Regions from separate parts of the Cohaesibacter sp. ES.047 genome, predicted to be linked through region 2. Evidence: predicted binding sites of a transcription regulator. Region 2 holds the regulator's gene; each other region holds the start of a gene.

Region 1 (7,981 bases), 1.1 Mb from region 2:
CTACAATATCGTTGCGGCCGCCGAACGGGGCGGGCGGCAGCTGGTTGCCGTGGTGCTCGGTGCTCCGAACTCGCAGTGGCGGGCGGAGACAGCCGCCTTCCTGCTCACACAAGGGTTCACCCGTACTGACATGGCATCCGGGCGGGGCGTGCCTGTGACCAACACGGCGGCCTTTGGCCCGATCAGCCGAGCGGACGATCTGCGCAGCGAGATCTGCCCCAACGGTCAGCCGAAATGGGTGGGCAAGATCAATTTCACCAAAAGCTATCTGTCGCCGCGATTCAAGTTGATGGATCCTGTGCAGGTGCGTGCGGGCATTCCGAAACGAAAGATCAAATTGCCGGTGCAATTGGTTTCGCTGCCGATCTCTGCTCCGGTCGAGAAAAGCGGGTTCATTGCCAAGTCGAAAAAGGGCAAGGTCATCTCGCTTTCCCGCTTGCCGCGTCCCAAGCCGTGAGCGATTGCTGTGCGATTGGGCCGGCCGTTTGAGCTAGCCTTTTTCGATGATGAAATGCACCTTTTCGCCCGTGGTCTCCTGCGATAGCAGGCGGTGGCCCTTTTCAGCGCAAAAGTGAGGCAGGTCGAGCGTCGCCAAGGGGTCCGTGGTGACGACGGTGATCTGGTCTCCTGTTTCAAGCCCGGTCAGTGCCTTTTGGGTCCGCAAGACGGGCAAGGGGCATTTGAGGCCGGAGAGATCGAGTTCCTGCATGATGGGGCGTCCGCTTGGTAAACATGACAGATCGTGGTGTCTGATAGCCCTGTTTAGCGGCTCCACTTTTCTTCTTCAACGGGATATGTGAGGATGCACCAAAGCGTGCGATGATCCAGCCCATTTGAACAAGGAGTTTTGTGTGACTGAAGCGAATGATGTTCTTGATTTCTGGTTTTCCGCGGACCCGGAAATGTGGTTTACCAAAGATCCGGCTTTTGACGAGCAGATCAGTGACCGGTTCGGTTCTGTGATGGATGCGGCCAGAGCCGGTCAGTTGGCCCATTGGGAGGCCAGCGCGCAAGGGCTGCTCGCTCTGATCATCGTGCTTGATCAGTTCTCTCGCAATGTATTTCGCAATTCGGCTCTTGCCTTCACATCGGACGACGAGGCCTTGAGGCTCTCGCACAAGCTTGTGAAGCATCCGGACTGGGATGCGTTGTCGGTTCATCAGAAGCAGTTCGCTGTCATGCCCATGATGCATGCCGAGGATCTCGGCGAGCAGGAGAATTGTCTGAAATGGATGAAGCGGCTCGAGCTGGAGGAAAGCGTGCGCTACGCCCAGATCCATCTTGATATCATTGAGCGCTTCGGACGCTTTCCCCATCGCAATCATGTGCTGGGGCGCCGGACCACACCCGAGGAACAGGCTTTTCTCGATGAGGGCGGGTTCGCGGGCTGAAGGCCCTTGAGGCGAAAAGCCTGTGTGCAGATTGGTCGCTGTGGGGATTTTTGCAATCATGGTTACCAACCTGTAGACGGTTGTTCACGCGACCGGTGTTTTGTCTAGGATTGACAGAAAAGAGCCAATTTTAATTACTTTTCGGCGTCAATGGCCGCTGGAGGCAAGTCTTGTGCGGCTTGACGGGGTGGCTCATGCTGCCCTGTTGGCGGGCTGATGTTAACCAACACCATAGCTAGTTGCTCGTTGATCCATAAAAACGCGTATATTGGTCCTCAAGGTCATCACGGTCTTTCAACCTCTTGGTGGCCATGATGTCGCAGTTGTGATGCTTCAAACGCGTGGATGCAATGCTCTTACGGTCGGACATATCTCTGACAGGCAGTGACCTGCAAAGCACAAGCATAGTGGATCAGTTCGATAATCCATTCATGCATGAAGCATTCGTGCGTGCGAGTGAAGGTCGGCTCCGTCCGGGGCCGCTCCATGCCATCAGTGAGCAGGGCTACGACTTTGCCTGGGACGTGAAACGCTTGCTTCCCTCTCTCGGGGCCAAGATTGCGACCTTTCTGGCGCACGGAACAGCACCTCTGGGGGCTGGTTTCTCATCCCACACCCTAGCCGCTGGCGACTGGACGCGAACGGAAGCGGCGTTTTGCAATGCTCTTGATCGCATGGCTGATGCCTCCGGCGCTGATGTCATCGTCTGGCCCTATTTCCCGCTGGAGGCGCAAGAGCGTGGCTGGCTTTCCAGTTGGCTCAGTGACCGGCTGGACCGGGATATTTCACGTCTGTTGCTATCGTCTCACGAGCATCAGCGGGCTTTTCTGGATGCCCAGATCAATCCGGACGAGCCTGACGGTGAATATGCGGGACTGTCGCTCAGCCGCAACAAGCGTAAGACGACAGGACGACAGTTGCGCCGGCTTTCCGAGCTTGGACAGGTGCACTTCCGCTCGACTCGCGGCGATCTTGATCTGACCGAAGCCATGGATGTGTTTCTGCGGACCGAAGCCTCTGGCTGGAAAGCCAAGAGCGGAACCGCTCTGGCGGTTGATCATGGATCGCGGACCTTTGTGGAGAGCTTCATGCCCGCCATGATCCGTGACGGCCTTGGTCAGATCGATCTGATGATGCTTGATGACAAGTGCATCGCCGGGCTGATATCGCTTCGTGCTGGTCGGGGTCTTTTTACCTGGAAAACCGGCATGGACGAGGTCTACAAGCGGTTCTCTCCGGGGGTGCATGTGTTGATGCATGTCAGTCAGGAAGCGCTGCGGGATGACACCATCGATTATGTCGACAGCCTAGCCGATGCCGGCCATCCGGTGGCCGAGCATATCTGGTCGGGTCGGCGCAGTTTTGGCCGGCTTTACGTGCCACTGAACAGCCACGGCATCGCGGCGGCTCAAAGCCTGCGTGCCTCTATCCTGCTGAAGGATAAAGCGCGTTACTGGGCGAAAAAGGTGTTGGGCCGAGGCTGATCGGTTGAGACCGCCTGAGATATGGGCGGCTCGTCGGGCTTGGCCAGGATAAGTGTCCAGAACACCTTGTATTTCACATTTTCCCGATAACTTGTCGCGATACCCATCTCGGTCACGCCCTTCTTGAGCATGTTGAGATTATGCCGCCGGGAATCCCGCCAGCCGGAAAAGGCTTCCGCAAGGCTCCAGTAGCCAGCGCCGATATTCTCGGTGGCCAGAACGGGATCATAGCCTGCGCGACCAAGACGTTTTATCAAAGTCTGGTTCTTGCTCAATGCATGATCGACGCGCCCGCTGCTGGCCATGGCGTCCGACTGTTCCTGTGCGGCCGCGGCCAGCCTTGGGCTCAGGGTCAGTGTGCCAAGACCATTGCGCTTGCGATAGGCGTTGACGAGTTCGAGCGCGGCCTGCGGATCAACCTTGGCGTTGTCCTTGTTGAGGCGCTCGTACATGGCCGGTGTCTGCAAATCCGGCCCGCTGGTGCAGGCGGTGAGCAGCGCACCGACAAGGCCAGCAAGCACGAGAGTTTTTGTCAGTGACTTAAGCATTTTGACCGGGTCCTTCATCCACGCCTTGTGATGCGCCGGGCAGGTCGACTTCGTCCTGTCGCGGGGCGGCTGGTTCGCGGGTTTCCTGCGCTTCATCGGGAGACAAGGCAAGTTGTTTGTCGAGGTTCGGTGAGGAGACCGAACGGATATGCACATCTCTCTGCGGGTAGGGAATCTCGATCCCTGCTTCCTTGAGAGCCTTGAAAATCTCAAAGCGCAATTCGCTTGATGTGACGAGGGATGTCAGCACATCGTGGACATAGCAGCGGACATCGAAATCGAGTGAGGAGTCGCCGAAGTTGAGGAAGTATACATCCGGTTCGGGGTAGCTGGCCACAAGAGGAGACTCGTTCGCCACGCGCTTGAGGATTTCCCGCACCTGTTCCGGGTCCGCGTCATAGGATACCCCGACCGGCACGACGATGCGCCCCATGGCCCCGTTGTGCATCCAGTTCATCACCCGGTTCGAGATCAGTTCGGAGTTGGGCAGGATGACCGTGGCCCGGTCGAAGGTCTCGATCTTGGTTGCGCGCACCGAGATCTTCTGAACAAAGCCCTGATGCTCGCCAACAACTACCCAGTCGCCGGTTTTGATCGGTCGCTCAACCAGAAGGATGAGGCCGGAGACGAAGTTGTTGACGATGCTCTGCAAGCCAAAACCGATACCAACCGAGAGCGCACCAGCGACAAGGGCGATATTGGAGAGATCCAGTCCCATATAGGAAAAGGCCAGCATGGCAGCGACAATGAAGCCGATATAGCCGACGCTTGTCTGTATCGAGTTCTTGAGGCCCGTATCGAGATTGGTCGCGGGCAGCAGGCTGCGCTCCATCCAGCGCTGGACGCTGCGGACCAGCACAAGTGCGATGAAAAAGACCGCCAGAGCGCCCAGAATCGCGATCGGTGAAATGGTCAGATCCCCGATCTCGACGCTGAAAATCGCCCGTCGCATGGACGACAGGAAGTCTGTCGACTGAACCCCCCACGGGGCAAAGATCAAGAGGGCGGCAGCGATGTAAAGAAGGATCCGCAGCAAGCCATTGAGAAGTACGCCGATCTGATTGACGGCCCGCAGGGGAATGCCGATGGAATGGGCGCCCTTGCGGACCCGCGGGTTGCTGACGTCGAGCCCTTCGGCAAAGAAGTTGTCCAGCAAGGCGGTGAAGACGCCCAATAGCGCCAGAATGACAAAGATGCGCAGCATCTGCTCGGCCAGGAACGTGCCAAGGGAAACATAGCCCAGAATGATGGACAGGATGATGCTAACACTGGCCAACCAGACAAGCGGTTTGAACACCGAGATGAAGCCGGGCAGGAAATTCGAGGCGGATACATCGGCACTGACACTCGGTGTCGAGGTCATGCCGTCTTCCTGATCGTCGTCATCCTGCTCGAGATCGCCAAGGGTAATGCGCATTGCAAGCCAGATAAGGACAGCAACGAGCACTGCCGAAACGCCCGAGATAAGGATCGTCGTTTCGATGGGCGTGAAGAGAAGCTGCTGTGTTTCCCGGAAGGTTAGGTCAATACCTGTTATGATCAGCAACACAATGGCCACACCGAAAAGCTTGTGCGCGCTGCTGGTGGTCAGGTTCAACAGACGATATTGGGGTTTGGTGGGCGCGGTGAGCACGCGCACGAGACCATACCCAAGTGAAATGCTGAGAATGACGTAGCCGAGTTTGTTGATGAATTCATTGACGCGCGGTGGAACCAGTTCGGCGTTCTTCAGGATCAGCAAGACCGCAAACAGGATGAGAAAGGGAACAAAGGTGTAGACAAAGATCGACCATGCCGCATGCAGGCTGCGCTGCAGTGCGTTCGGGGTTTCCAGACGCGCCAGACGGCTAACACCGTTGAACAAAAGGTTGCGCAACGGCCCCGCAATGAGAAAGGCGATGAGCAGGATCATGCCGACAATCTGCCAGATCTGTCCGGCCGCCTTGGAGGACAGGAACGAGGCCCAATCCGAGACCAGGAAGCTCATTGCATTGCCGGTCACCTGAAGGCCCGTCAGCCCGTCGAGCCAGAGGTTCGGATTGAGAAGGGAACTGCTGCGGTTGAACAATTGCTCGGTGAACCGCTGCTGTCTGGCCAGCGTGATCTTGTTGAGCATCTGGGTTGCCCGCACCGAATTGGCCGTCAAAAGTTTAACTTCGGCATCAAGGGCGGCAACCTGATCCTCGAGGTCACTTCGTCTTTCTTTCAGGGTCGCGGATTCGGGGTTGGCGGTATCGCCCTCTTCGGTCTCTTCTGGTTTGAGTGCCTCGAGGCGAGCCCGATCTTCCGTCAGGGTCGGCTGCAACTCGTCCTTCTTGTTGCTTGCTTCCTCTACCACTTGCTGAAGTTCTTCGCGCAGGCCTGTAAAGTCGTTTTCGACCAGACTGTCCCGGTTGAGGGCTGCTTCGATGCGGTCAAGGCGGGTCGTCAGGCTTTCGGCCAGTGATGTGTCGGCCTGCTGCGCCTGTGCGAGGGGCGAAAGCGCAAGCATGAGCAAGAGCAACAAGGCGGTGGCCAAGGCGCGCAGAAAGGGAACCTGAATCACGAAAGCATTCCTCTGATCGTGGTGTCTTTGGTTGCGAGAGTAAAAGGTCTACTGGAATTCGGTCGGCAACACAATTGCGCCTATAGGCGCTCTTGGGTGGTGGGATAATGTGATGATTGTGTGACAGATTGGTCTGTGCGGGCTGGTTTCCAGTGTTTGTTGACGTTAGGGTTTGGAGGATCCAACACCTCGGTCGAGAGAAAGAGACACAGTTCATGTCCAAGCGATTTGACATTAATGATCCAGTCTTTCCCAAAGAGCTGAAAGACTTCGTCATGGAAAGCGGTGGCTATCCGTATGAGAAGAAGCTCAAGCGCAAGAAATACGAGAAAGAACTAGAAACTCTGCAGATCGAACTGGTGAAGGTCCAGCAATGGGTTCAGGACACCGGGCAGAGAATTATCTGCGTATTTGAAGGCCGTGATGCAGCCGGCAAGGGTGGCACGATCAAGCGCTTCACCCAATATACCAACTCGCGGTTTGTTCGGGTCGTGGCCCTGTCCAAGCCCAGCGATGTCGAGGAGGGCCAGTGGTACTTCCAGCGCTACATCGAGCAATTCCCCACCAGTGGTGAAATCGTTCTGTTCGATCGATCCTGGTATAACCGTGCCGGTGTCGAGCCGGTGATGGGCTTTTGCACCCATGAGCAGACTGCCAAGTTCTTGCAGGACGTGCCGGGCTTTGAACAGACGATCATCGATAGCGGCACCAAATTGTTTAAATTCTGGCTGAATGTCGGGCAAGAGATGCAGCTCAAGCGGTTCCATGATCGGCGGCACAGTCCTCTCAAGCACTGGAAGCTTTCTCCCATGGATCTCGAAGCGCTCGACAAATGGGACGATTATACCCGGGCGCGGGACCGGATGCTCAAGCAGTCTCATACGGATGTGGCACCGTGGGTCATCGTGCGGTCGAATGACAAGCGTCGGGCGCGGCTCAACGTGCTGCGCCATTTCCTCACCAGTCTCGATTATGCCGGCAAGGATGCCTCGGCTATCAATGACCCGGACCAGAACATCCTGAGCCTTGGGCCTGACTTTCTGCACGAGAGCGAATAGGGCCTACTATAAAAAGAAGCGGGCAGTGACCTGCCCGCTTCATCCTTGCAAATGCCATCATAAGCTTGTGTCGATCACGTCTTGACCGGGATTGTTTCGACGTGCTGGAGCTGCGGATAGCAGCTGCCCCTGATCGCTCATTGCTCTTTGAGGCATCCACTCAGCTGGTTGACGTTGTATTCGATGAGCTTGGGGTACAGATCCGGTCCGGGCTGCAAATTTGCCCCGATGGGATCAAGTGTGCTCACTTTTGCGCCCGTGCCTTCGGTGAGGACATTCAGGATTTTCGGCGAGAATTGTGGTTCGGCAAACAGGCAGATCGCTTTAGCCGTTTTCAGCTTCTCGCGGATTTCGCGAATGCGGGCCGCTCCCGGATTGACGCCCGGATGCAGTGTGATGGATCCGGTTGCATGCATGTCAAAGCGATTTTCAAAATACTGATAGGCGTCATGGAAGACGAAATAGGGTTTGTCCGACAGACCCTTCAGTTTTGCGCTGTCCTTTTCGACGATGGCATTCATTTTTTTGACAAACGCGGTCTCATTGGCAAGGTATCTGTCCTTGTGCTCCGGATCGATCTCTGAGAGCTCGCCAGCAATGGCATGGGCCATCTTGATGGCGTTTGCCGGGTCAAGCCAGATGTGGGGGTCGTCATGGTGGCCCTCATGGTCATGACCTTCGTGCTCATGTTCATGCGCTGTTTCGTGGTCATGATCTTCGTCTTCATGTTCGTGCGCGGCATCGTGATCATGGTCTTCGTGTTCATGTTCATGCGCGGCGTCATGGTCATGATCTTCGTGTTCATGCTCGTGCGCTGCTTCGTGATCATGGTCTCCATGGTCATGGTCATGATCGTGCTTTTCCCAGTTGCCACCTTCGCGTACCGGCAAGAACGAGATTCCGTCTGCTTCGGACAAGGTCAGGACGTTGGCACCTTTCGGGAGCGTATCGATCG
Region 2 (7,981 bases):
GGCCACGCTCAAGGGCGCTCGCTTGCGGGTTGGACACGGGGGATTTGCTTTGTGCTTCGGTCATTCGATGCCTCCATGATATGGGCATTTTCCATATCGAGATAGATTGCGATTTTCTTGTCGAGCACAGGCAGGGTCTCTTGCAGTCTTCTGATCTGGGTCTGTACGTCCGCTCTCTGGTCCTCCAGCATCTGGCGGCGTTCGGTAGCGGTGTGCGGACCCTCTGCTCTCAACCGCGCATAGCGGACCATGCGGGAAATTCCCATCCCGGTGGTCTTGAGATGCTTGAGAAAGGTCAACCAGTTGGTGATCTCCATGCCATATTGACGCCGCCCGCCCGCATCGCGATGCGCATCTGGCAAAAGCCCGATTTTTTCGTAGTAGCGGATGGTATGGACGGACAAACCCGTCTTGGCAGCAAGATCACCGATTTTCAAAGGACCAACTCCTGTTCGACATAAGGGAGGCTAGATGTTCGAGTGCACTCTAGGTCAAGAGCAAAAGAATGAAAATGGTCGATTATTTCAAACGGGCTGATGGCCCTTCAGAACAAAAAAATCCCGCCCGATTGGATCGGGCGGGATGAAATCAAGCTTTGTTCCGCTGCGGATCAGTCGCGCAACAGGTCGTTGATCGACGTTTTGGACCGGGTGCGCTCGTCAACGCGCTTGACGATAACGGCGCAATAAAGGCTTGGTCCCTGCGCGCCATCGGGCAGATGCTTGCCGGGCATGGTGCCGGAAACAACCACGGAGTAGGGCGGCACTTCGCCCATGAAGATTTCACCCGTGCTGCGGTCGATGATCTTGGTGGACGCACCAAGATAGACACCCATGGAGAGCACCGAGCCTTCGCGCACAATGACGCCTTCGGCCACTTCGGCACGCGCCCCGATGAAGCAGTTGTCTTCGATGATCACCGGACCGGCCTGCAGCGGCTCGAGAACGCCGCCAATGCCAGCCCCGCCAGAGATATGAACATTCTTGCCGATCTGTGCGCAGGAGCCGACCGTCGCCCATGTGTCGATCATCGTGCCATCATCAACATAGGCACCAAGGTTGACGAAGGACGGCATCAACACCACACCCTTGCCGATGAAGGCGGAGCGGCGAACGATGCAATTGGGAACGGCGCGGAACCCTGCCTGTTCAAACTCGCTCGCACCCCATCCATCGAATTTGGAAGGAACCTTGTCCCACCAGCTGGCATTGCCCGGACCACCCTTGATCACTTCCATCGCATTGAGCCGGAAGGAAAGCAACACGGCCTTTTTCAGCCATTGATTGACGATCCACTCTCCGTCGGAGTTCTTCTCGGCCACACGGGCGTCGCCATGATCCATCAGGTGCAGGGCGGCCTCGACAGCATCGCGGATTTCGCCGGTTGTGTCGGAATTGACGGTATCGCGTGCGTCAAAGCTCGCTTCAATGATGCTCTTGAGCGCAGGCAGATCGTACTGGGTCATGTCTCTCGCTTTCAGCTTGTCTGGGGTGTTCGATTGCGCATGTCTCGCGGCCTTGGCCGCTGGAACTGTGGCGCAAACCATAAGCACCCCGCCGGTGAAGTCAATCACCAAAAAAGCAGAAAAGTGCGCCTGCTGGCCCAACACCACTTGAACCGCAAAAAGGAGTGCAAAACGAAACAGGGGTGGCCGCTGGGACCGCCCCTGTATGCTGTCTGAAAGGCGTCTGGATCGTGCCTAACTGGCCAGCTTCTGTGCCGGTTGCTCGAAGGTCTGCTGTATCGCGCGTCCAGCCTGTCGGCGGTCGGACCCGGAGTATGCCGGGTCATCGACTTCGCGCCGATCCAGTGGCCCGCGACGGAGGCTGAGAATGAAGTCGGTCACCTCTTTTTGCAGGGTGGCGGCATCCCGCGACATGCGTTCAGCCGACGTGAGCACGAAGGTTGCCGCTTCGCCCGTTTGCTCCGCATCCGTCGTCACTTCGCCGATGTTTCTGGCCACTTCGGAGGTGCCCGTGTGGGCTTCCTCGATATTGCGGGCAATCTCGGTTGTTGCAGCATTCTGCTCTTCGGCTGCTGCGGCAACCGCCGAGGTGATGTCCTCGATCTCATGAATTGTGGTGGACACATTGCCAAAAGCGGCAACGGCAAGACTGGTCGCCGACTGGATCCGATGAATCTGTTCGGTAATTTCGCCAATCGCCTTGCTTGTTTGTCCTGCCAGTTCCTTGACCTCGCCAGCTACGACCGCAAAGCCTTTGCCCGCTTCGCCGGCGCGCGCGGATTCAATGGTTGCATTGAGAGCAAGAAGGTTGGTCTGTTCCGCAATCGCAGAGATCAGTTCGACCACATGCCCGATGGTTTCAGCGGCCTCTGACAGATCATTGATCTTCATTTCGCCCTCGCGCACTTCCGCAACTGCATCTGCAGCAACCTTCGCGGAACGCTCGATCTGGGATCCGATCTCAACCGAACTTGCACTCAGTTCCTCGACGGCCGCCGAGACCGTCTGAACATTGACAGAGGTTTCGTGGCTGGCTGATGCAACAATGCTGGCGCGTTCATTGGTGCTCGATGCACTCCGGGTCATGTTCGTCGCTGTCTGGTTCATCTGGGTGCCGGCTTCCGAGAGATAGCTCGCGATTGTCTTGGTGGCTTCCTCGAAATGACCGGTCTTTTCAGCAAAGTCTTCAATCCGTGTCTGAACGCGGATGATCGCGTCGTTGATCTGTTCCGAATAGGCATGGAATGCCCCGGGCATGCCGATAAGCTGGATACGGCGATAATACTTGTTGCGCGACATCGCATTGGTTGATGCCACCGCTTCCCGCATGAAGGTGTCGAAGCGGTCGGCCTGATAGTTGATGGCAACCGCAAGCAGGCCGAGCGAACCGGTTTCGAGCGCCTCATCGGCGCGTGCTTCCAGCTCACCAGAGCCCAGCGCCTGCGCCACGTTCGCAACATTATTGATTGCCCGTTCGGCTTTCAGACACAGAAGCAGTTGCACGGCCATGGCAAGGCCAGAGACAACGAACAGACCAAGTGCAGCAGTTCGAAGACCCAGAAGGTCGAGGCCAATGCCAGCGCTCAGCAGCACAAGGACGCCAATGGCCAGAAGCCGCGCACAAGAAAGAGAGGACAAACGGGTCATAGGGCGCGGCTTTCTCTTGGAAGATGGCATTCAGTCGGTTGTACCCGGCATCTCTGACTGTCGCCGAACCTGTCGCGTGTATCGGTTTTGCCGACCAGACTTTTGCTATCCGAAACGCGGCGTTCAAAGCAAGGTGGCGTAATTTTGTTGGCCATGAATGCCTCTGCGCATGAAAATAGGAAATGCAGGCAGAAAAATGAACTGCTTCACGCAGATCTTCCGCCGAAAAAATAAAAAAAAGGTTTCAATTACAGATACCTATATAAAACCGTGTAATATTAATTTGCTTCTTCAACGAAAACTTAGTTGGCGTAAAGTGAAAGTAAGAGTGCATTCGACAGCATGCCAGATGACCGTTTATGCTTGCAGAGCCTCACGCGCGACTTTGCCAAGCCCAAGAAACGGGGTCACAGGGGCCGCCGTTGCAGGTCGTTAAGAAGCGCTTCATCCATTTGAGTCACTCTAGGCTTTCGTGACGGGGTTGCTCCGGTTGGTGAGTCATCTTTCGGTGCAATGCGTAAAAACCTCGTCAAAGCGTCGGTGTTTTGCGGTGATCGACAGTTATGCGGTAAGTCGTTCGGTCGTGATGACTGGAAAGTGACCGGTCTCGGGTGCCGAAGATTTCAAATCGACTTGTCTGGAAAGTCGGAATAGATATAGTGGTGCAGTATTGTTTTATTATTTTTGGAAGCATATTGCACATTGGCGTTTGAAGCGTGAGGGGAACGTGAAATGAATAAATCGGCATACCTGTGCCTGGTAGGCGGTTTGCTTCTGGCGACGACCGGTTTGTCACAGGCCAATGAGCAGATGTTGGGAGCCTTGCCTGCATCGCCCGTGAATACTTTGGCGCTGACCCCCGAATACGAATTGCCAATCCAGATCATTATATCCCGCAAGGATCAACGCGCTCGGGTCTTCAGAGGCACCGAAGAAATCGCGACCTCGCGGGTTTCCACCGGCAAGCGCGGCCACACCACGCCGACGGGTATCTTTTCCATCCTCGAAAAACGGCGACGTCATTACTCCAATCTCTACAACAGCGCTCCGATGCCCTATATGCAGCGCCTGACGTGGTCGGGTATCGCTCTGCATCAGTCCAATTCCGTGCCCGGCTATCCGGCATCGCATGGCTGTGTTCGCCTGCCTGGCGGGTTCGCAAAACAGCTGTTTTCGATCACCGAGCGCGGCGCTCACGTGATCATCGCCAATCGTGAGGCGGTGCCCGAACCAATCGAACATGCCAACCTGTTTCAGCCTCGTGAGGTCGATGATCTCGCGGCACAAGTCACCTCTGTTGCAGCAACGCCCGAACCAATAGAAGCGCTCGGCAAGATTTCCTTGCTCAATGAGCACCCGGTGCGTGACACCACGGCGCATCAGGTCGCGCGCTATCTCAATCAGCTCGAAGCCGTGAAGCACAGTGACAAGCCCTTGCGTATCTTCATCACGCGTCAGGCTAGGGGCAATGTTGTCAAGGAAGTCCAGACCCTGCTCAATGAGCTAGGCTACGATGCGGGCGTCGTTGATGGCCTTGCTGGCAGCGCCACAATGGCAGCTCTGCGTGCCTTTATCGCAGCACAGGATGGCAGCATGGACCAGCGTTCCTATGGTGCCAAACCGCGTATCGATCAGGCCTTGCTGCAAAATCTCTACAATGCTGCAGGAAAGGGCAAGATCCCGACCGGTCATCTGTTCGTTCGGCACAATTTCAAACCATTGTTCGATGCGCCGATCCGGATCCGCGACACTAAGGCTCCGCTGGGTGCGCATCTGTTTACCGCCAACGCGGTGGCACCTGACAAGCTCAATTGGCTCGCGGTTAATCTGGATGACAAATTGTCGGACAGACAGCAGGCGCGCCTTGGCGTCAAACAGGATCCAGAGCATCCCGGCGGCGTTGATGCGGCAACTGTGCTCGATCGCGTGATCATTCCGGAGGATATCCGCGCCCAGATCAATCATCTTGTCGGCAACGGGGCGTCCTTGACCATTTCGGATCGCGGCTTCAGCCGGGAAACAACGCCTCAGGGCACTGACTTCATCGTCCTGACCAAGCCCAACAAGCGCAGCAAGGTCGCAAAAACCGTGAGCAAGGTGAAACGACAGGCAACCGTGAAACGCTCGTTCGTCGAGCCCAAGCCGACTGCCCCCAAACGTCGCACTTTGTTCTCCATGCTCCGTGCGCGCACCTCAGATTGATTGCTAGAGTCTGAAAAACATGAAAAACCCCGGTTCCTGTCAGGGGAGCCGGGGTTTTTTGTTTCTGCAATCAAGGCTGACGCATGTGCGCGCTTCGGGGCTACTCGACGGAAAACTGATCGTCAAAGCTGTAGCCGGAGCCGCGCACCGTGCGGATCGGATCCTTGGCGCGCCCCCGGTTGATGGTTTTGCGCAGACGCCCCACATGCACATCGACCGTGCGTTCGTCGACATAGACATCATGCCCCCAGACGCCATCCAGCAACTGCTCGCGGGAATAGACACGCCCCGGGTTCTGCATCAGGAATTCGAGCAAGCGATATTCGGTCGGCCCGAGATTGACCTCGCGGTTGGAGCGTTTGACACGATGCGTCTCGCGGTTGAGTTCCAGATCGCCAGCCTTGAGAATGGTAGCCACCAGATCCGGGCTTGCACGGCGCAGGATCGCGCGCACACGGGCCATCAATTCAGGCACCGAGAAGGGTTTGACCACATAGTCGTCTGCCCCGGTGGATAGCCCACGGATGCGTTCGGATTCCTCGCCGCGCGCTGTCAGCATGATAACCGGCAGCTTCAGCGTTTTGGGTTTGGCACGCAAGCGTCTGCACAACTCGATGCCGGACAGGCCCGGCAGCATCCAGTCAAGCAGCAGCAGATCGGGCAGGGTTTCCTGAAGCCGGTTTTCCGCTTCATCCCCTCTGGCAATCACTTCAACCTGATAGCCTTCTGCTTCTAGGTTGTAACGAAGAAGAAGACTGAGGGCTTCTTCATCCTCCACAATCATGACATTTGGGCTCATAGCCATTCATTCCGCATTCTAAGGATCCGGGCTGACGCGCGATTGAGGCGTTCAGCCAGCAGGATCAGGTCTTGGACGTCTGCATGGCGCATCAGGGTGAGCGCCATGTCATGTTTGGTTGAAACCGGCATTGACCGCGCCGTCAAAAGCGCGGCTTTTAAAGTCTATCAGAGAGGCCGGTCTTCCATCGCCCGCCCGGTCTTCACGTAGAAGATGGTCTCGGCGATGTTGGTGGCGTGGTCGCCGACGCGCTCCAGATGCTTTGCGGCAAACAGATAGTTCGTGCAAATCGTGATATTGCGCGGATCTTCCATCATGTAGGTCAGGAATTCGCGGAACAGCGAGTTGTAAAGCGCATCGATATCCTTGTCCTTGGCGACGATTGCCAAGGCGGCATTCTCGTCCAAAGCAGTATAGGCATCAAGCACGGCCCTGAGCTGGTCGAGGGTCAACTCGGCCATATGCTCGATCCCATGCAGGAAATGCTTGGGCTGGGGGCGTCCTTCAAGGGCCAGAGCGTTGCGGGCAATATTCTTGCCAAGGTCAGCAACGCGCTCCAGATCGATCGAGATGCGCAAGGCCGCAATGATGTGGCGCAGATCCTGCGCCATCGGCTGGCGGCGCGCAATGGTCAAAACGGCCTTCTCCTCGATCTCCTGATCGAGCTTGTTGATCGCCTGATCGCTGGCGATCGTGGTGTTGGCAACCGTCATATCAAGGCGAACAAGCGCGTTGACCGCTTCCTCAACCATGCGTTCGGCTTGACCACCCATTTCGGCGATACGACCGGTCAGCTCGCGTAGATCATCGTCATAAGACGAGACAATGTGATCGGACATTTGTTTTCTCTCCTTGTGTTCGCTTGTTTTCCGCCGACCGGGTCCGCGGGACAGCCATGTGCCGGACCGGAAAGACAGGCGAACGAAAGTGTCTGTTAGCCGAAGCGGCCTGTGATGTAGTCCTGAGTGCGCTGATCTACCGGGTTGGTGAAGATCTGATCGGTTGGACCTTCCTCCACCAGATTGCCCAGATGGAAGAACGCGGTGCGCTGTGAAACACGAGCCGCCTGCTGCATCGAGTGGGTCACGATGACGATGGTGTAGTTCTCACGCAATTCGTCGATCAATTCCTCCACTTTCGCCGTGGCGATCGGGTCAAGAGCCGAGCAGGGTTCATCCATCAGGATGACTTCAGGGCTCACCGCAATCGCGCGGGCAATGCACAGACGCTGCTGCTGGCCACCGGACAGACCCGTCCCCGGTTCATCAAGGCGATCCTTCACCTCTTCGAAAAGGCCGGCTTTCTGAAGTGACGAGACCACCACTTCTTCCATCTCGGTCTTATTCCGGCACAGGCCGTGGATGCGCGGCCCATACGCCACATTCTCGAAAATGCTTTTCGGGAACGGGTTGGGCTTCTGGAAAACCATGCCGACACGGGCGCGCAGCTCGACGACATCGACGGATGGATCGTAGATATCGAAGTCGCCCAGTCTGATATTGCCGCCGACGCGACAGATATCGATGGTGTCGTTCATGCGGTTGAGGCAGCGCAGGAAGGTGGACTTGCCGCAACCCGATGGACCGATGAGTGAGGTTACCTTGTTTTCCTCGATCAAAAGATCGACGTCGAACAGGGCCTGTTTCTGTCCATAGTGAACAGTGACTTTTTCACCGGACATCTTGATCGGATTCTTGCGAATATTGCTATCCTGCTGAACTGTGGTGTTAGTGTCCTGCATGTTCATGCTTTCTATGTCCTCTTTCAGCCTGATCCTGCCATCGAGGGGCATGGGATCAAAAGGCTAAACAACGCGTAGGGTGCACACGCCGCTGGGGTTACCAGCGACGCTCGAAGCGGCGACGCAG
Region 3 (7,981 bases), 1.9 Mb from region 2:
TCAAATCTGTTGGATGGCGCAGCTTGTCTCGTTTAATTGCATCCGAGCGGTATCATCCCAAGGCATATGATCCTCCATCTTCTCAGCAAAGACGGTGTGACTTCAACCTATTGATGTCGCTTGAAAACTTGTAGATCTAGCTCTTGGAATCAGGTGTCTGATTTTTTCTTTTTGCCTTTTCCCTTTATGGCTTCCGTTTCGAGGCGCAGGCGTGCGTGGTTGGCCTTGCCAGTCATGAGGTGGGTTGTCAATGACGCAGACAAGCGCGCGGCATCCCGCGCAAGGATTGCTTCCATAATCTCTTCATGCTCGGCCATTGTCGTGTCGCGCCAACGCATGTGTTCTGATGACAAGTAGCGGGCACGGAAGAGGGCTGCATTATACTGCCGATGTGTTTCCGCAAGGACGGAATTGTCTGAAAACTGGACGAGCGTGGTGTGATATTCCATGTCGAGCCGGAAGAATTTCATGGAATCCTTGCTGGTTGACAGCTTGATGAGCTGCTTGTGAAGCGCGGCCAACCGGTCAACTTTCTCGTTCGTTGCGCGCTGGATGAGAAGCTTGCCGGCCAGAGCTTCGAGGGCGGCCTGCACGTCGAAGAGATCATTGATCGACTCTGTGGATGGATCGGCGACCCGGGGGCGGCGATTGGGAAGGATTTCGATCAGCTTTTCGGCTGCCAGCTCTCTGATCGCTTCGCGCAAGGGGGTGCGAGAAATCTGCAATTTGTCTGATAGTTCGCGTTCGGATAGAGCCTGGCCGGGTGGCAATGTTCCAACCAGAACCAAATCACGCAGACGTTGCGCTGCAATTTCTGCGAGAGAAATGCGTTTGACTGACATTTCGTCGTCGAGTTGAGACAGCTCAACCTTGTCTTTTCGATTCATGTTCCGGTCCCTATCCAGTTTGCGTATCAGGGTATGCTGAAGTCAATCAAAACACAAAACCTCTCAGAGTGCTAGAATGACATATGGTATTTGGTATACATTTTCATTGAACCAAACGCCAAGACGTGACATAGTTTCGACGTTGGTTGTACGACGTAAATCCTTGTGACTTTCATGCTGCGATCGGAAAGGTTCGTTGCTGTTGGAAGGAACGGGTCCGTATCGCATTGTTCGTGCCGACCGGACGGATTTGTTCAACCAGCCCGTTCTCGTGGAAATGCCGCCAGTCTGTTGGGAGAACACTCTCCAGATTCAGGACATCACAGCGAGGTTCGGCGGACCTCCGTACGACCGAGTACATGCAATTTGCCTTGATTCTCACCCGGCGTGATCGAGAAGGCTGCGCGAGGAACAAAGCCCGAGATGCGGAACACAAGACTGGTGCCTGGATGGTGCCTGATAGGGAGAATGAACGCATGAAAGTACTTGTCATTGGCGCAGCAGGTATGGTTGGTCGCAAACTGTCAGATCGGATTGCCGAGGTGCCAGAGATATTGGGCGGTCCCATCGAAAAACTGACACTGGTCGACGTGATCAAACCGACAGCTCCGAAAAAACTTGCCGACATCAGCGATTGTCAGGCGGTTGATCTCAGGCAGGCTGATGCAGCCGAGACGCTGATTGCAGGCAGACCAGACATGATCATCCATTTGGCTGCAGTTGTTTCGGGCGAAGCAGAAGCTGACTTTGACAAGGGATATGACGTCAACCTGAAAGGAAGCTACTCGCTTCTTGAGGCTATCCGGGCAGAAGGCAAAAAGGAGCCCTACAAACCTCGCTTCCTGTTTGCGTCTTCCATCGCTGTTTTCGGAGCCCCATTCCCTGAAAAGATCACGGACGAATTTTTTACCACCCCGTTGACCAGCTATGGCACGCAGAAAGCGATTATCGAGCTGCTTATTGCTGATTACAGTCGCAGGAACATTTTGGACGGAATCGGTATCCGCCTGCCGACGATTTGTATTCGCCCGGGAAAACCCAACGCAGCCGCTTCGGGCTTTTTTTCCAACATTCTACGCGAACCGCTATCGGGTGTTGAGGCTGTGCTACCGGTTGAGCATCATGTTCGGCACTGGTTCGCAAGTCCTCGCGCTGCGGTTGGCTTTTTCACCCATGCCGCAACCCTCGATCTGGAGAAGGTCGGCCCACGGCGTAATCTGATGATGCCGGGTCTTTCTGCTACCGTCGGGGACGAGATCGCTGCGCTTGAGCGGGTTGCCGGACCCAAGATCGCAGGCCTGATCCGTGATGAGCCGGACGAAACCATTCGCGGAATCGTCGATGGCTGGGCGCGTGACTTTAGCGTCAAGCGTGCTCTGGAACTTGGCTTCACCGCCGAAAAGACCTTTGATGAAATCATCAAGATCCATATCGATGATGAACTCGGCGGGAAAATTGGAGGCTGACGCCTTGACCAATTCCCGTTACTAACACCCTAGTCATATGGAACAGATATCAATTATGATGCCTGTTTCTGTTCCATATGACTAATACTCTGAGTTACGTTTCGTCGACCCGCCAACCGGGCGATTGAGGCGATTGCCACTGCCAGCCCGGTCGCCGTGCGATTTCACGGGGATATTTCCGAAGCTAGCGTTAGATCGTCGAGTGATCCACGGCACGCCGCGTTCTATCATCCTTTGCTCAAGATCCCTGTAGCGTATGCCTACCGGCAATACCACGGACCGCCCACAAGAGCCCATCAAAGCCGCTTGGCCGTGATCGGGTCGAAGATATGCAGGTGGTCCGTTTGGGCGGAGAAGGTCATGTGAGGGTGATCTCTCGTCAAGACATGGACACCGGGAAGGCTGACAGTGATGATCTCGCCTGTGGTGGTGAGATGGCCGTGCAGCAGAGTGTTGGCGCCCAAAGGCTCGGACATATGGACGTCAACGCTGAAGGGGCCGTCCGGATCCGGGATCATTTGCTCCGGGCGTATGCCGAGCTTTACGGGACCGTCTTGTAGTTCGGTTTGAGTCAGCCGGATCTCACCGACCCGTAGGAAGCCGTCCTCGACATGGGCATCGAACACATTCATGGCGGGACTGCCAATGAATTGTGCGGCAAACAGGGTTTGAGGCGTCTCATACACCTCAAGGGGCGTGCCGATCTGCTCGGCGACGCCAGCATTCATGACGATCATCCGATCGGCCATGGTCATGGCTTCCACCTGATCATGGGTCACATAAAGTGATGTTATGCCTAGCTGGGATTGCAGCTCCTTGATTTCGAGGCGCATTTGCACACGCAGTTTTGCATCAAGGTTGGAGAGTGGCTCATCAAACAGGAAGACTGCGGGTTCTCGCACAATGGCGCGCCCCATGGCAACGCGTTGACGTTGGCCGCCTGACAATTGGCGCGGCTTGCGGTCCAGCAACGCTTCGAGTTGAAGCAATTTCGCCGCTTCCTCGACCTTTGCCTCGATCTGATCTTTTGGCAATCTGGCGATCTTCAGACCATAGCCCATATTCTGGCGGACCGACATATGAGGATAGAGCGCGTAGTTCTGGAACACCATCGCGATGTCCCGATCCATCGGTTCCTTGTCATTGGCGCGCTCGCCACCAATGAGGACATCGCCGCTTGTTACCGTTTCCAGACCCGCAACCATGCGCAAAAGCGTCGACTTGCCGCAGCCGGACGGACCGACGATGACGATGAATTCACCGTCGGCTATGTCGAGGCTGATCCCGTGAATCACATGGTCTGCACCGAAGCTTTTCTTGATGTTTTTCAGTTCTACAGTTGCCATAGTTATTTCTCGCTCTCGACCAGGCCGCGGATGAAGAGTTTTTGCATTGACACCACGATGATGACGGGCGGGATCATGGCCAGGATTGAGGTTGCCATGATGACCGGCCATTCCGCGACATCGTCGCCGGAGGGGAACATCTGCTTGATGCCCATAACAATTGTGTTCATGTCCGGGTCAGTGGTGATCAGAAGCGGCCAGAGATACTGGTTCCAGCCGTAAATGAAGAGGATGACGAAGAGCGCGGCGATATTGGTCCGGCTCATCGGGACGACAATATCGATGAAGAAGCGCATCGGTCCCGCTCCGTCGACGCGCGCCGCCTCTGCCAGCTCATCGGGGATGGTCATGAAGAACTGGCGAAACAGAAAGGTTGCCGTCGCCGAGGCGATCAGGGGAAAGATCAGCCCCGCATAGCTGTTGAGCATGCCAAAGCCAGCAACGACCTCAAAGGTCGGCACGATCCGCACCTCGACCGGCAGCATCAGGGTGAGGAAGATCATCCAAAAGAAAAACGTCCGTCCGGGAAAGCGGAAATAGACGATGGCAAAGGCAGATAGCAGCGAGATGATGATTTTGCCGATGGCAATGCCAAGGGCCATGATCAGGCTGTTGACCAGCATGGTGAGAACCGGAACATTGACCCCTGAGAAGAGAGCTGCCTTGTAGTTTTCAAGAAAATGCTCGCCGGGCCAGATCGGCATCGGGGGCGAGACGATTTCGGGTTGGGTGACGGTCGAGGCCACGAAGGCCAGCCAGATCGGGAAGAAGACCACGAGAACACCGCAGATCATGAAGACATGCGTGAGCCACAGGCCCCAGCCGCGCTTCTCGACCATTCCATGCACTTCTTTTGCCATCAGTAGTGCACCTTTTTCTCAATGAATTTGAACTGGACCACAGTCAAAAGGCCGACAACGATCAGCAAGATGACGGATTGTGCAGCGGACGAGCCCAAATCCTGACCAACGAAACCATCAGAGAAGACCTTGTAGACTAGGATCGTGGTTGATTGCTGCGGCCCACCTGCAGTGATGGTGTGAATGACACCGAAGGTCTCGAAGAAGGCATAGACGATGTTGACCACCATCAGGAAGAAGGTGGTAGGCGACAGAAGCGGCAGAACGATCGTGAAGAACCGTCGCCAGAAGCGCGCGCCATCAATGGCGGCCGCCTCAATCACCGATCGCGGCACGGATTGTAGCGCTGCGAGGAAGAAAAGGAAATTGTAGCTGATGCGTCCCCAGGAAGAGGCCACGACAACCAGTCCCATCGCCTCGCCGCCGTTAAGCACATGGTTCCAGTCATATCCCAACTGGCCCAGATACCATGACACAATACCAACGCGGGTGTTGAACATGAAGAGCCACAAGACGCCCGCGACCGCAGGCGCGACCGCGTAGGGCCATATCAGCAAGGTGCGATAGACCCCGGATCCCTTGATCAGCCGGTCTGCGATGACCGCGAGGAATAGGGCTGGGATCATCGAGCAGAGCGTGACCAGTATCGAGAAAATGGCCGTTGTTACAAAGGAGGCCCGATAGAATTTGTCGGAGAGCAGAAACTCGAAATTGCCCAAGCCCACAAATTGGGACGACAGACCAAACGGGTCGGGTATGAAAAGTGATTGCCAGACTGCCTGGCCGGCTGGATAGAAGAAGAAGACTGCCGAGATGATAAGCTGCGGGGCGATCAGCAGCATTGGCAACAGCCAGCCTCGAAATTTGACGCGCTTTTCCACTTTAAGGCCCCGTCATGACGAAGTGAAGCATGGGAACGGGCCCGCTTGTGGGCCCGTTCGATTCTGGACCTTAGCGGTTTGCCTGCTCAAACCGGCGAAGCAAGGCGTCACCGCGCTCTTTGGCGCTATCCATTGCTTCCTGAGCGGTCTTGTCGCCTGACCAGATGGCTTCCATCTCCTCGTCAATGATGCCGCGGATCTGATCAAAGGAGCCAAGACGAATGCCTTTGGAATTCGCGGTCGGCTGGTTCTTCGTCATCTGCTTGACGGCGATGTCGGTGCCCGGATTCTCATCGTAGAAGCCAGACGCCCGGGTGGCTTCGCCCGCAGCGATCGTGATGGGAAGATAGCCGGTATTCTGGTGCCAGGCAGCCTGAACATCCGTAGATGACAGATAGCTCAGGAACTCGCCGACGCCCTTGTATTCAGCGTCATCATGGCCGTTGAGGACCCAAAGCGATGCGCCACCAATGATGGTGTTTTGCGGCGCTTCGGCGACGCTTTTCCAATAGGGCAGCGGACGCACATCGAACTCGAACTTGGCTTCGGACTTGATGCCAGCATAGCCCGCGGAGCTTTCAGTGAAGAGAGCGCAGTCACCGGCGCGGAAGTTTGCCCCGCCTTCATTGCGGCGGCCGGTATAGATGAATTCGCCATCCTTGGCCCATTCGCCCATTTTGGCCAGATGTTTGACCTGAACGTCGCCATTGAGCATGAGTTCGGTATCAAGACCGGCAAAGCCATTCTCTTTCGAGGCAAAGGGGACATTGTGGTAGGCAGACAGATTCTCAAGATGGATCCAGCTCTGCCAAGCGGTGACCATCGGGCAATCCTCGCCGCCTTCCTTGAGTTTGCCAAGCACCTCGTCCACCTGCTCCCAAGTCGAAAGGTCTGTGTCTGGATCAACGCCAGCGGCGGACATTGCATCGCGGTTGACCCAGAGAACAGGAGTGGACGAGTTGAAGGGCAGGGACAGCATGTCGCCATCAGTGTTGGTGTAATAGCCCTTGACCGCGCCAATATAGGCGTCGGGGTCAAAGGTAGCGCCGCTTTTGCTCATGACCTGATAGACAGGTTGCACAGCCCCCTTGGCCGCCATCATCGTTGCTGTGCCGACTTCGAAGACCATCAGAATGTGCGGCTGTTCACCGGCCCGAAACGCGGCAATCCCTGCATTGAGCGTTTCTGAATAGTTGCCCTTGTGGCTCTCGACGACAACATAGTCGCTCTGGCTTGCATTGAAGTCAGCGACCTGAGTCTTGACGAGTTCACCAAGGCGCCCCGTAAAGGCATGCCAGAACTGGATTTCTGTTTGCGCCATTGCTGCAGCAGGCGCCAGCATTGTGCCCGCCAATGCGATGGCTGCGATCATCTTGCTATACATAGGTTTTCCTCCCAATCACCGTGCAAGGTGTCTTATTCCAAGACCCCGACTTCGGTCCTCCAACCTTGTCGACGTCTGTTGCATGGATTAGGACATACGTTACACGCAATGTTTCATAACGCAAGTATCCAATATTTGGAGTAGACATAATGCGGTGTTATGTTTCTGTAGTATTGACGTGTGGAGGGGATGGGATGACATCGATTTTGCGGTTGCGCCAGCTAGAGGCCTTGTTGGCGGTTGCCAATCACGGCTCAATGACCGTGGCGGCCTCGGAGCTTGGAATTTCGCAACCGGCGGTGAGCCGCCTGCTGTCGGATCTCGCAAAGGAAGTGGGCTTCGCTGTCTATGATCGCAAGGATGGCCAGATCGTGCCGACACAGGAAGCGTGCTTCCTGTTGCCAAGCATCCGACAGGTGCTCGAACTGATGCAGCGAATCGCCGATGTCAGCCACGAGATCACGAAAAGGAGGGCAGGGCACATCCGGGTTGCCTGTCTGCCGGGATTCGCAACAAGCCATTTGCCGGATGTTGTCGCGACCTTCCTCAAGGAACGGCCCGGGGTCAGCATGACCATTGAGCCGGACCGGCCGGAGCGGATCCTTGAGTGGATGATCGGGGAGCAGTATGATTTTGGCATCACCGATGGTTTCGCTGGCCATCCATCCCTTGAGAGCAGCTCCGTTGAGATCCGTACCGTGTGCGTTTTTCCTCGTGGTCACCGGCTGGCAGGGCGTGATGTCGTCGCTCCTGCCGATCTCCTCGAGGAGAAGATTATCCATTCACGTCGGGACAGCGAGTTCTTCGGGCGTCTTTCGAGCGCATTTCAGGATGCGCATGTTGCGCTGAACTCCCATATTGAAGTGCGGCAGTTTACGGCGGCTTGCGAATTGGTATGCCGCGGCGCTGGGGTCTCCGTTGTCAGTGAACTCGATGCTGTGCAATTTCGTGAGCGCGGGCTCGACTTCCGCCCGTTCCTGCCCAGAACGCCTCATGTGCTCTCACTCGTTCGGCCACTTCTCTCCCGGCCATCCATGATTACGGCGGAGTTTATGACGAGTTTCCTCAAGAGCCTGAATCCCTATCTGGAGTGTTATCCTGATACCGGCTTATAAGTTCAATGGGACTTGTCAGGGTTTGGTTTCGCGACGAGTGCT
Region 4 (7,981 bases), 1.1 Mb from region 2:
TACGCAGCTGCAACTTGTTGAGTTTGAGCGGATTGACGCGTTTCATGCTTGTTCCTTGTGGTCTTGTTTGCTTGCTGTGAACGACAAACAGCCGACCGGAGGCGTCCGACCGGCTGAATTGTCGAGGCTGCTGGCAGCATCCTGGCGGATGCTAGCCCATTCAACCTATCCGTTGTTCTTAAAATGACCTGTTATGCTCGCAGAATCAATCTGGTTGCGCATGATATTAAAGCGCACATAGGCTCCGGTTATGTTCGATGGGTCGATTTCTTCAAGGCTCAGTGCATGAAGGGTAAAGATATAGCGATGAGCTGGATCGTCCGGCGGCGGGTAGGCGCCGGTGAAATTCTCCGTGCCGGCGTCATTCAGCGCGCTTTTTGCCATGTCCGGCAGGCTCGCACTCGAAATCTCGCCATTCTCTGATACGGGTAGATTGACGATAATCCAGTGCCAGAACCCGGAGCCGGTCGGGGCGTCCGGATCATAACAGGTCAGCGCAAGGCTTTTTGCCTCCGACGGAACTCCTGACCATTGCAGGGTAGGGGAAAGATCCTCGCCGCCCAGTCCTTGAGAAACCGATTTGGCGGGTAGCGGATCGCCGTCATGAAAGTCGGGGCTCGTCAGTTGCATGATGATCCTCCGTTGGATATCTATGATATGTCGATAAGTCACATTTTCACGCAAGCAAGACTGTGGCCGGATCGACCATCGCCTTGTCTGCTCTAAGTCATGAACGAATGTCTCCGACATTCGTTCCGCGCATCACGCTCTTCAGTCAATCATCAGACCAGAAATGCGGCAATCGGAAAATGTACCAAACGGGTTCATATCCGCTGCATAATCTGTCAGTTGACGCACCCTCAATCCAGCGCTCCAAGCTCGATATGCAAATTGACACGGTCGGCGGAGAACCGGGTCTTCGAATATTGGATCGGGTTGCCGTTCATATCCGCATTGATGGCATGGGTGACCAGCACGATGGCATTGGGCACAAGGCCGAGCAATTCTATATCGTCGATGGTGGCGTGGTAGGCCTCAACCAGAGTGGATTGGCGGACATAATCATCTAGGCCGCAAGCGGCAAAGGCCTTGGTCACAGATTCCAGCCGTCTATAATGTTCGGCGAAGTCGGAAAAGCGCTTCACATCAAAGAAATGGGTCGACCGGCTCAAGGGGACTTTATCCCCTGTCCCAATGGTGCGGATACGCAGCACGGGGGCCCCTTTGGCAAGGCCGAGAGCTTTGGCGACTTCCGTGTTCGCTTCGGTGACATCTTCCTTGAGCAGCCGATTGGCTCCTTGCTGTCCCTGTTCGGCAAGGCCTGCCGAAAAGCGTGTGCGTTTGCCGATCGGATAGGTCACGCGCTCCGGTTTTATGATGAAGGTGCCGCGACCCTGTTCTGCGCGCAGGATACCCTCCTGAACCAGCGCGGAAATAGCCGAGCGAACGGTGTGGCGATTGACCCCGAACAACGCCGCAAGCTCTGTTTCCGGCGGCAGCTTTCCGCTTTCATCGCCAAGCCCGGATGAAATGCCCGCTCTGATGGCATCGGCAATCTGGCGCCACAAGGCTATACCGCTTCGCCTTGTCACGGGAGACTTCAATACATCGGATGCCATCGGCTCGGTCCTTTGCTTGCCAGCAGGTCGGCGGATAGGTCAGAGCAACCGCCAGCCTATGCACTCTTATCGCATATTTGAAATCCGGTGGAACAACAAATAATCCTGCTTGTCACAATGCTGTCACCGCAGGGAGCTATCACTGCGTCAAACAAGGTTGTCTATATAAATAGACAAATATGACAGAGGGATTTCGGTGCTCCGACCCTTGGGAACGAGCCTGCAACGGACAAGAGGTTTGACTTGCTTGAAAGTGACCAAAAACAGGCTGGCGATCACGGTGTTGATGCCAGAATGCAAAGCTCGCTGACCAGTGAAGATGAGGCACGACAGAGACGCATGTCGATCCTTGGTAACGCCAGTGCCAGGGATCTCGTCAACCATTGGCAGTGCCTTGATATCGATCCTGAGGTGGAACTCTTGCGAGGACCAGAAACGGGCCTGATTGCCCTGCGTGGCCGCATTGGCGGCGGTGGTGCGCCGTTCAATTTTGGCGAAGCGACCGTTACCCGCGCGACAGTGCGCATGGCATGTGGTGCCATTGGACACGCCGTGATGCTCGGCCGCGATGCTGGCAAGGTCAAACTGGCTGCGGTGATTGATGCTCTTGCAACCGATGACGCGATGTCGGGCAAAATCGAGGATAATATCCTGACGCCGCTTGCGATGATTGCCGCCAAACGCGATCGCGATCAAGCGGCCAAAGCGCAGGCGACACGGGTCAATTTCTTCACCATGGTGAGAGGGGATGACTGATGTCGGTATTTAGTGAAATTCAGACGACAGGCGGGGTGACGCAGGGCGCGATGCAGGGTGGTCTGGGTGAGCCGGTGCTGCAAAGCCAGCGCATCTTCCGGGTGATCATGGAAGCCATGGCGCGACCCGGCAAGATCATGCCGGTTGCAACCGATGCCATGCCGCCATTGCCGTTGATGCCGCTCGCCGCGGCGGTTCTCTACACGGTCTCGGATGCCGATACACCCATATGGATGGATGAGCCATTGGCCGGAGAACAATCGGTTGCGGACTGGCTGACCTTCCATGTCGGTTGCCCGATTGTCCAAGACCCCGCGTTCGCGACTTTTGCACTGATTTCGGATGCGGAAGGCATGCCTTTTCTTGATGTCTTCTCGAAGGGATTGCAGGACTATCCGGACCAGTCCGCCACGCTGATCCTTCAGGTGGAAAGCCTGAAGGTAAGCGCGGGCTGGGAGTTGAGAGGGCCGGGCATAAAGGACCGCCACGCGCTTTCCGTCGAGCCAATCTCACCGCATTTTCTTGATCAGTGGCGGGCAAATCATGCGCTCTATCCACGCGGTGCCGATGTCATTCTCGTTGCACCGGACGCGATAGCCTGCCTCCCCAGAACCACAACAATTGCGATGCCGGACCCCTCCGGGAAGGAAGGCTGACATGTATGTAGCCGTCAAGGGCGGGGAAGCCGCCATCAGTGCCGCCCATCAGTTGCTCGCCGACAAGCGACGTGGCAACAGGGATGTTCCTACCATTAGTCTCGATCAGGTCGGCGAACAACTCTCGCTGGCCGTTGATCGCGTCATGAGCGAGGGTGCGCTTTATGATCGGGAGCTGGCTTCCTTGGCGGTCAAGCAGTCCCGGGGCGACCTTATCGAGGCCGTCTTCCTTACCCGTGCTTATCGCACGACCTTGCCACGCTTTGGCTATTCCGAAGCCATCGACACCGGCAAGATGCAGATTGAACGCCGTGTCTCGGCAACCTTCAAGGATCTCCCCGGAGGGCAGATTCTGGGACCAACCTTTGACTATACGCATCGTTTGCTCGACCCCAGTCTTGCCAGCGATGAAGAACCGCCTGAAGCCTTGCGCGTCGATCCCGTGCCGGGAGCAGATCCAGAGGCCGAGAAGGAACCGATGCCGCGCGTCTCCGATCTCATAGCAGGCGAGGGGCTCATGGAACCCGATAGTGCGCCGCCAGAAGACGGAGCAGACTGGCCGGAACCGGGAGATATTTCCCGCGCACCGATCCAGTATCCGCTCGACCGTCAGCTCCGTCTACAGGCCCTGTCGCGCGGCGACGAAGGCTTTCTTCTCTCGCTTGGCTATTCCACCCAGCGCGGCTATGGCCGCACCCATCCTTTTGCCGGTGAGATCCGCATTGGTGAGGTGGATGTTCGGATGACTGTGCCGGAACTGGGCTTCGATGTCTCCCTTGGACGCATCCAGATCAGCGAATGCCAGCTCGTCAACCAGTTCAAGGGATCCAAGGTCGCACCGCCCCAATTCACCCGCGGCTACGGTCTGGTCTTTGGCCAGTCCGAACGCAAGGCGATGTCCATGGCTTTGTGCGACCGCGCTCTGAGGGCCGAAGAACTGGGCGAAGACATCATCGCTCCGGCGCAGGACGAAGAATTTGTCATCTCCCATGCCGACAATGTTCAGGCCACCGGTTTCGTCGAGCATCTCAAGCTGCCGCACTATGTGGATTTTCAGGCCGAGCTGAAGCTTGTACGCCGCATGCAGGCCGAATTCTACGCGAGTCAATCCGATGCAAGCGCTTCGCAGGCCGAAAACACAGAGGAGGCGGCACAATGAGCATCGTGAATGAAGCGGATAGCGGCCCCACCATCGCCGAATACAATTTTGCCTATCTCGATGAACAGACCAAGCGCATGATCCGCCGCGCCATCCTCAAGGGCATCGCCATTCCCGGCTATCAGGTGCCTTTCGCCAGTCGCGAAATGCCCATGCCCTATGGTTGGGGAACCGGCGGTGTGCAGGTGACGGCTTCGATCATCGGGCCTGATGATATCCTCAAGGTCATCGATCAGGGATCGGACGACACCACCAACGCGGTTTCCATTCGGGCCTTTTTTGCCAGAATGGCCAAGGTGGAGACGACGACCCACACCGCTGACGCCTCAATCATCCAGACCCGTCACCGGATCCCGGAAGAAGACCTCAAGGAAGGGCAGGTGATCGTCTTTCAGGTGCCGATCCCCGAGCCTTTGCGCTTCCTTGAACCGCGAGAAACCGAGACCCGAAAGATGCACGCGGTTGAGGACTATGGTCTCATGCATGTGAAGCTTTATGAAGACATCGCCCAGAAGGGACACATCGCCACCAATTATGCCTATCCGGTGCGCGTCAAGGGTCGCTATGTGATGGACCCGTCCCCGACTCCGAAATTCGACAATCCCAAGATGCATAACAACGAGGCCCTTCAGCTTTTTGGTGCAGGCCGAGAAATGCGCATCTATGCCATCCCGCCCTATACCGATGTGGTCAGTCTGGATTTCGAGGATCACCCGTTCGAAATCCAGACCTTCGATGAGCCATGTGCCCTTTGCGGTGGCAACGGGGTCTTCCTTGACGAGGTGATCCTCGATGATCAGGGCGGCCGCATGTTTGTCTGCTCCGATAGCGACTATTGCGAAGATCGCCGTGACAAGGGCCACACGGGGCCTATGGCACCCTTGCAGGAAACCGCCGCGCCCCCGGCCTCGTCCAGCCAAGACACCGGAAGGACCGACCCATGCTGAACCGGACGGCAAACAAAGGTGTGTCTCGCTCTTCGCTCGTTCCGCCCCGACCAATGGATCTGACGGAAGAGCCACTTCTGCAGGTGCGCTCAGTGTCTAAGTATTATGGCCGCCGTGTCGGGTGCGAAGAGATCAACTTTGATCTCTGGCCAGGCGAAGTGCTCGCGATCGTTGGCGAGTCCGGCTCGGGCAAGACCACCTTGCTCAATTGCATCTCGACTCGCCTGATGCCGACCTCAGGCATGGTCAGCTATCGCATGCGCGATGGATCGATGCGTGAGGTCTTCCGGCTCAATGAGGCCGAAAAACGCTTTCTCATGCGCACCGACTGGGGCTTTGTACATCAGAACCCGGCTGATGGCTTGCGCATGACAGTTTCCGCTGGGGCCAATGTCGGCGAGCGGCTTATGGCCATCGGCCAGCGTCACTATGGCAACATCCGCCAGACAGCTGCTGACTGGCTCGAACAGGTCGAAATTTCACCGGACCGGATTGATGACGAACCGCGGGCCTTTTCCGGCGGCATGCGCCAGCGTCTGCAAATTGCGCGCAATCTGGTCACCGGTCCGCGCCTTGTCTTCATGGATGAGCCAACCGGAGGCCTTGATGTGTCGGTGCAGGCTCGCCTGCTTGATCTCCTGCGCGGCCTTGTTGCCGAATTGGGGCTTGCTGCCATTGTCGTCACGCACGATCTGGCGGTCGCTCGTCTGCTCTCTCACCGAATCGTGGTGATGAAAGAGGGCAGGGTGATCGAGACCGGTCTGACCGATCGCGTGCTCGACGACCCGCAAGCGCCATACACCCAGCTTCTTATCTCTTCCATTCTTCAGGTCTAGGAAAGGTGATCCAATGACTGATCTCCAATCAACACCCTTGATCGTCACCGATGTTGGCAAAAGCTTCGTGATGCATTTGCGCGGATCGGTCACCATCCCCGTGGTTGCTCGGGTCAACTTCGTGCTCAACGCGGGCGAATGCTCCGTGCTTGGCGGGCCATCCGGCGTTGGCAAAAGCTCCATCCTGAAAATGATCTATGGCAACTACGGCACCGACACCGGCCAGATTCTGGTCTATTTTAATGGCCGCATGCTCGATCTCGCGAGGGCGGATCCACGCACCATCCTTGCGGTCCGCCGTGAAATGGTCGGCTATGTGAGCCAGTTCCTGCGTGCCATGCCGCGTGTCCCTGCGCTTGACGTGGCAGCCGAGGGGCTCGTTGAGCAAGGCGAGAGTGTCAGCAGCGCACGGGAAAGGGCGGGCAATATGCTGGCACGCCTCAACCTGCCCGAAAAACTCTGGCAACTGCCCCCGGCCACCTTTTCTGGTGGTGAGCAGCAGCGCGTGAATATCGCACGCGGGTTCCTCACGGAGCATCCGGTTTTGTTGCTCGACGAACCAACTGCCTCGCTCGATGCCGCCAACCGCGCCATCGTCATCGATCTGATCAAGGAGAAAAAGAGGCAAGGGGTCGCCCTGCTGGGGATTTTCCATGACAAGGTCGTGCGCGACGCGGTGGCGGACGTCATCGTCGATGTCTCCCGTTTCGCAAAGAGCGTCGAAGATGAGGCTGGACTTCTCGCTGGTGCACGACGTGTTGGCGAGATGACGAGCCTTGTCGGATGAAATGATCATGACCCAGAACCCTGAAGTGTCCGGCGCTGACAGCAGAACCGCGCGGTTGGGTCCAAAGCCGTCGATCCACCCCAATGCAAAGGTCACCAATTGCTCGCTTGGTCGATATACCGAAATTGGTGATCGAACCCATATCACCGACAGCAGCCTTGGCGATTATAGCTACATCACGCGGGACGGCGACGTCTGGACCGCAACCATCGGCAAGTTCGCCAACATTGCCAATGCGGTCCGTATCAATGCGCCCAACCATCCACATTGGCGGGCCACGCAGCATCACTTCACCTATCGAGCCTCCGACTATTTTGACGAGGTCGACATGGATGAGGCCTTCTTTGACTGGCGACGGGACAATGCGGTGACCATCGGCCATGATGTCTGGATCGGTCATGGGGCGACGATCCTGCCCGGTGTGACCATTGGAGACGGCGCTATCGTTGGAGCGGGGGCCGTTGTCAGTAAGGATGTCGCTGACTATGTGATCGTCGCGGGGGTGCCAGCAAAACCCATTCGCGAACGCTTCCCCAATGCGATTGCCGAAAGGCTGAAAGCCCTTGCCTGGTGGGACTGGAGCCACGATGCCCTGCGGTCTGCGCTCGATGATTTTCGCCAGCTCGGGATTGAAGACTTTCTTGAAAAATATGAAGCCTCCTGAGCCGGTCACTGGCGAAGGGCGAAGAGTTTGACCAGTCCATTTTGTCCGCGGGAAAGCTGCGCTTGTCACAAAACTGAAACGCCCGAGACATGAGCATTTCACACAAAATGCGTAGATCAAGAACAGCTATTTGAAATCTGAATTGATCGCACAGACCGGATTTTTGGTCGTGGTTGTTGCCCGCGACAGGGCCGTTGTGGCCGTCTCGCATCGGGCAACGACGGGAGTATCAAAGGTCGCAAGACCATGAGGAGAGGACTGAATGCTCGAACTGTCGAACGTCACGCGCCGATTTGGCAAGAACACAGCAGTGGATTCCGTGACAGTGTCCATTCCTCAAGGACAGATGGTTGGCATCATTGGTCGCTCGGGTGCAGGCAAGTCAACACTTCTGCGCATGATCAATCGCCTGATCGATCCGAGCGAAGGGGATATTCGCTTCGGTGAGAAACAGGTCTCGGCACTCAAGGGACGGGACTTGCGTGACTGGCAACGCGACTGTGCGATGATCTTTCAGCAGTTCAACCTCGTGCCGCGCCTCAATGTCCTGACGAATG

Evidence for each region. Region 2 encodes PhoB, which activates phosphate uptake and scavenging genes when phosphate is short. Its sites were predicted from a motif close to TGTCATNNANCTGTCAT; they were not measured.
Region 1: a site for PhoB is predicted at 6,078-6,094, ahead of ppk2 (polyphosphate kinase 2). Genes of this name have one in related genera too.
Region 3: a site for PhoB is predicted at 6,980-6,996, ahead of ugpB (sn-glycerol-3-phosphate ABC transporter substrate-binding protein UgpB). Genes of this name have one in related genera too.
Region 4: a site for PhoB is predicted at 1,730-1,746, ahead of phnF (phosphonate metabolism transcriptional regulator PhnF). Genes of this name have one in related genera too.

What each region holds. Positions count from the first base shown of each region.
Region 1 is NZ_LT907844.1:1,154,688-1,162,668, forward strand. Features, by position in the region: gene CPH65_RS05115 (D-alanyl-D-alanine carboxypeptidase family protein) at 1-457, shown strand, start outside; gene CPH65_RS05120 (sulfurtransferase TusA family protein) at 491-709, opposite strand; gene CPH65_RS05125 (DUF924 family protein) at 852-1,391, shown strand; gene CPH65_RS05130 (GNAT family N-acetyltransferase) at 1,823-2,875, shown strand; gene CPH65_RS05135 (CAP domain-containing protein) at 2,842-3,423, opposite strand; gene CPH65_RS05140 (DUF3772 domain-containing protein) at 3,416-5,968, opposite strand; gene ppk2 (polyphosphate kinase 2) at 6,184-7,026, shown strand; gene CPH65_RS05150 (zinc ABC transporter substrate-binding protein) at 7,164-7,981, opposite strand, start outside.
Region 2 is NZ_LT907844.1:2,302,052-2,310,032, forward strand. Features, by position in the region: gene CPH65_RS10510 (carboxymuconolactone decarboxylase family protein) at 1-64, opposite strand, end outside; gene CPH65_RS10515 (MerR family transcriptional regulator) at 9-437, opposite strand; gene dapD (2,3,4,5-tetrahydropyridine-2,6-dicarboxylate N-succinyltransferase) at 611-1,465, opposite strand; gene CPH65_RS10525 (methyl-accepting chemotaxis protein) at 1,700-3,112, opposite strand; gene CPH65_RS10530 (L,D-transpeptidase family protein) at 3,845-5,314, shown strand; gene phoB (phosphate regulon transcriptional regulator PhoB) at 5,415-6,113, opposite strand; gene CPH65_RS24840 (hypothetical protein) at 6,110-6,244, opposite strand; gene phoU (phosphate signaling complex protein PhoU) at 6,281-6,952, opposite strand; gene pstB (phosphate ABC transporter ATP-binding protein PstB) at 7,048-7,854, opposite strand; gene pstA (phosphate ABC transporter permease PstA) at 7,952-7,981, opposite strand, start outside.
Region 3 is NZ_LT907844.1:4,196,958-4,204,938, reverse strand. Features, by position in the region: gene CPH65_RS19295 (GntR family transcriptional regulator) at 150-887, opposite strand; gene denD (D-erythronate dehydrogenase) at 1,364-2,353, shown strand; gene ugpC (sn-glycerol-3-phosphate ABC transporter ATP-binding protein UgpC) at 2,650-3,699, opposite strand; gene ugpE (sn-glycerol-3-phosphate ABC transporter permease UgpE) at 3,702-4,538, opposite strand; gene ugpA (sn-glycerol-3-phosphate ABC transporter permease UgpA) at 4,559-5,440, opposite strand; gene ugpB (sn-glycerol-3-phosphate ABC transporter substrate-binding protein UgpB) at 5,511-6,824, opposite strand; gene CPH65_RS19265 (LysR substrate-binding domain-containing protein) at 7,019-7,939, shown strand.
Region 4 is NZ_LT907844.1:3,414,736-3,422,716, forward strand. Features, by position in the region: gene CPH65_RS15535 (hypothetical protein) at 1-46, opposite strand, end outside; gene CPH65_RS15540 (YbhB/YbcL family Raf kinase inhibitor-like protein) at 166-630, opposite strand; gene phnF (phosphonate metabolism transcriptional regulator PhnF) at 861-1,619, opposite strand; gene phnG (phosphonate C-P lyase system protein PhnG) at 1,863-2,375, shown strand; gene phnH (phosphonate C-P lyase system protein PhnH) at 2,375-3,031, shown strand; gene CPH65_RS15560 (carbon-phosphorus lyase complex subunit PhnI) at 3,033-4,190, shown strand; gene CPH65_RS15565 (alpha-D-ribose 1-methylphosphonate 5-phosphate C-P-lyase PhnJ) at 4,187-5,137, shown strand; gene phnK (phosphonate C-P lyase system protein PhnK) at 5,197-5,973, shown strand; gene phnL (phosphonate C-P lyase system protein PhnL) at 5,987-6,760, shown strand; gene CPH65_RS15580 (DapH/DapD/GlmU-related protein) at 6,768-7,424, shown strand; gene phnC (phosphonate ABC transporter ATP-binding protein) at 7,687-7,981, shown strand, end outside.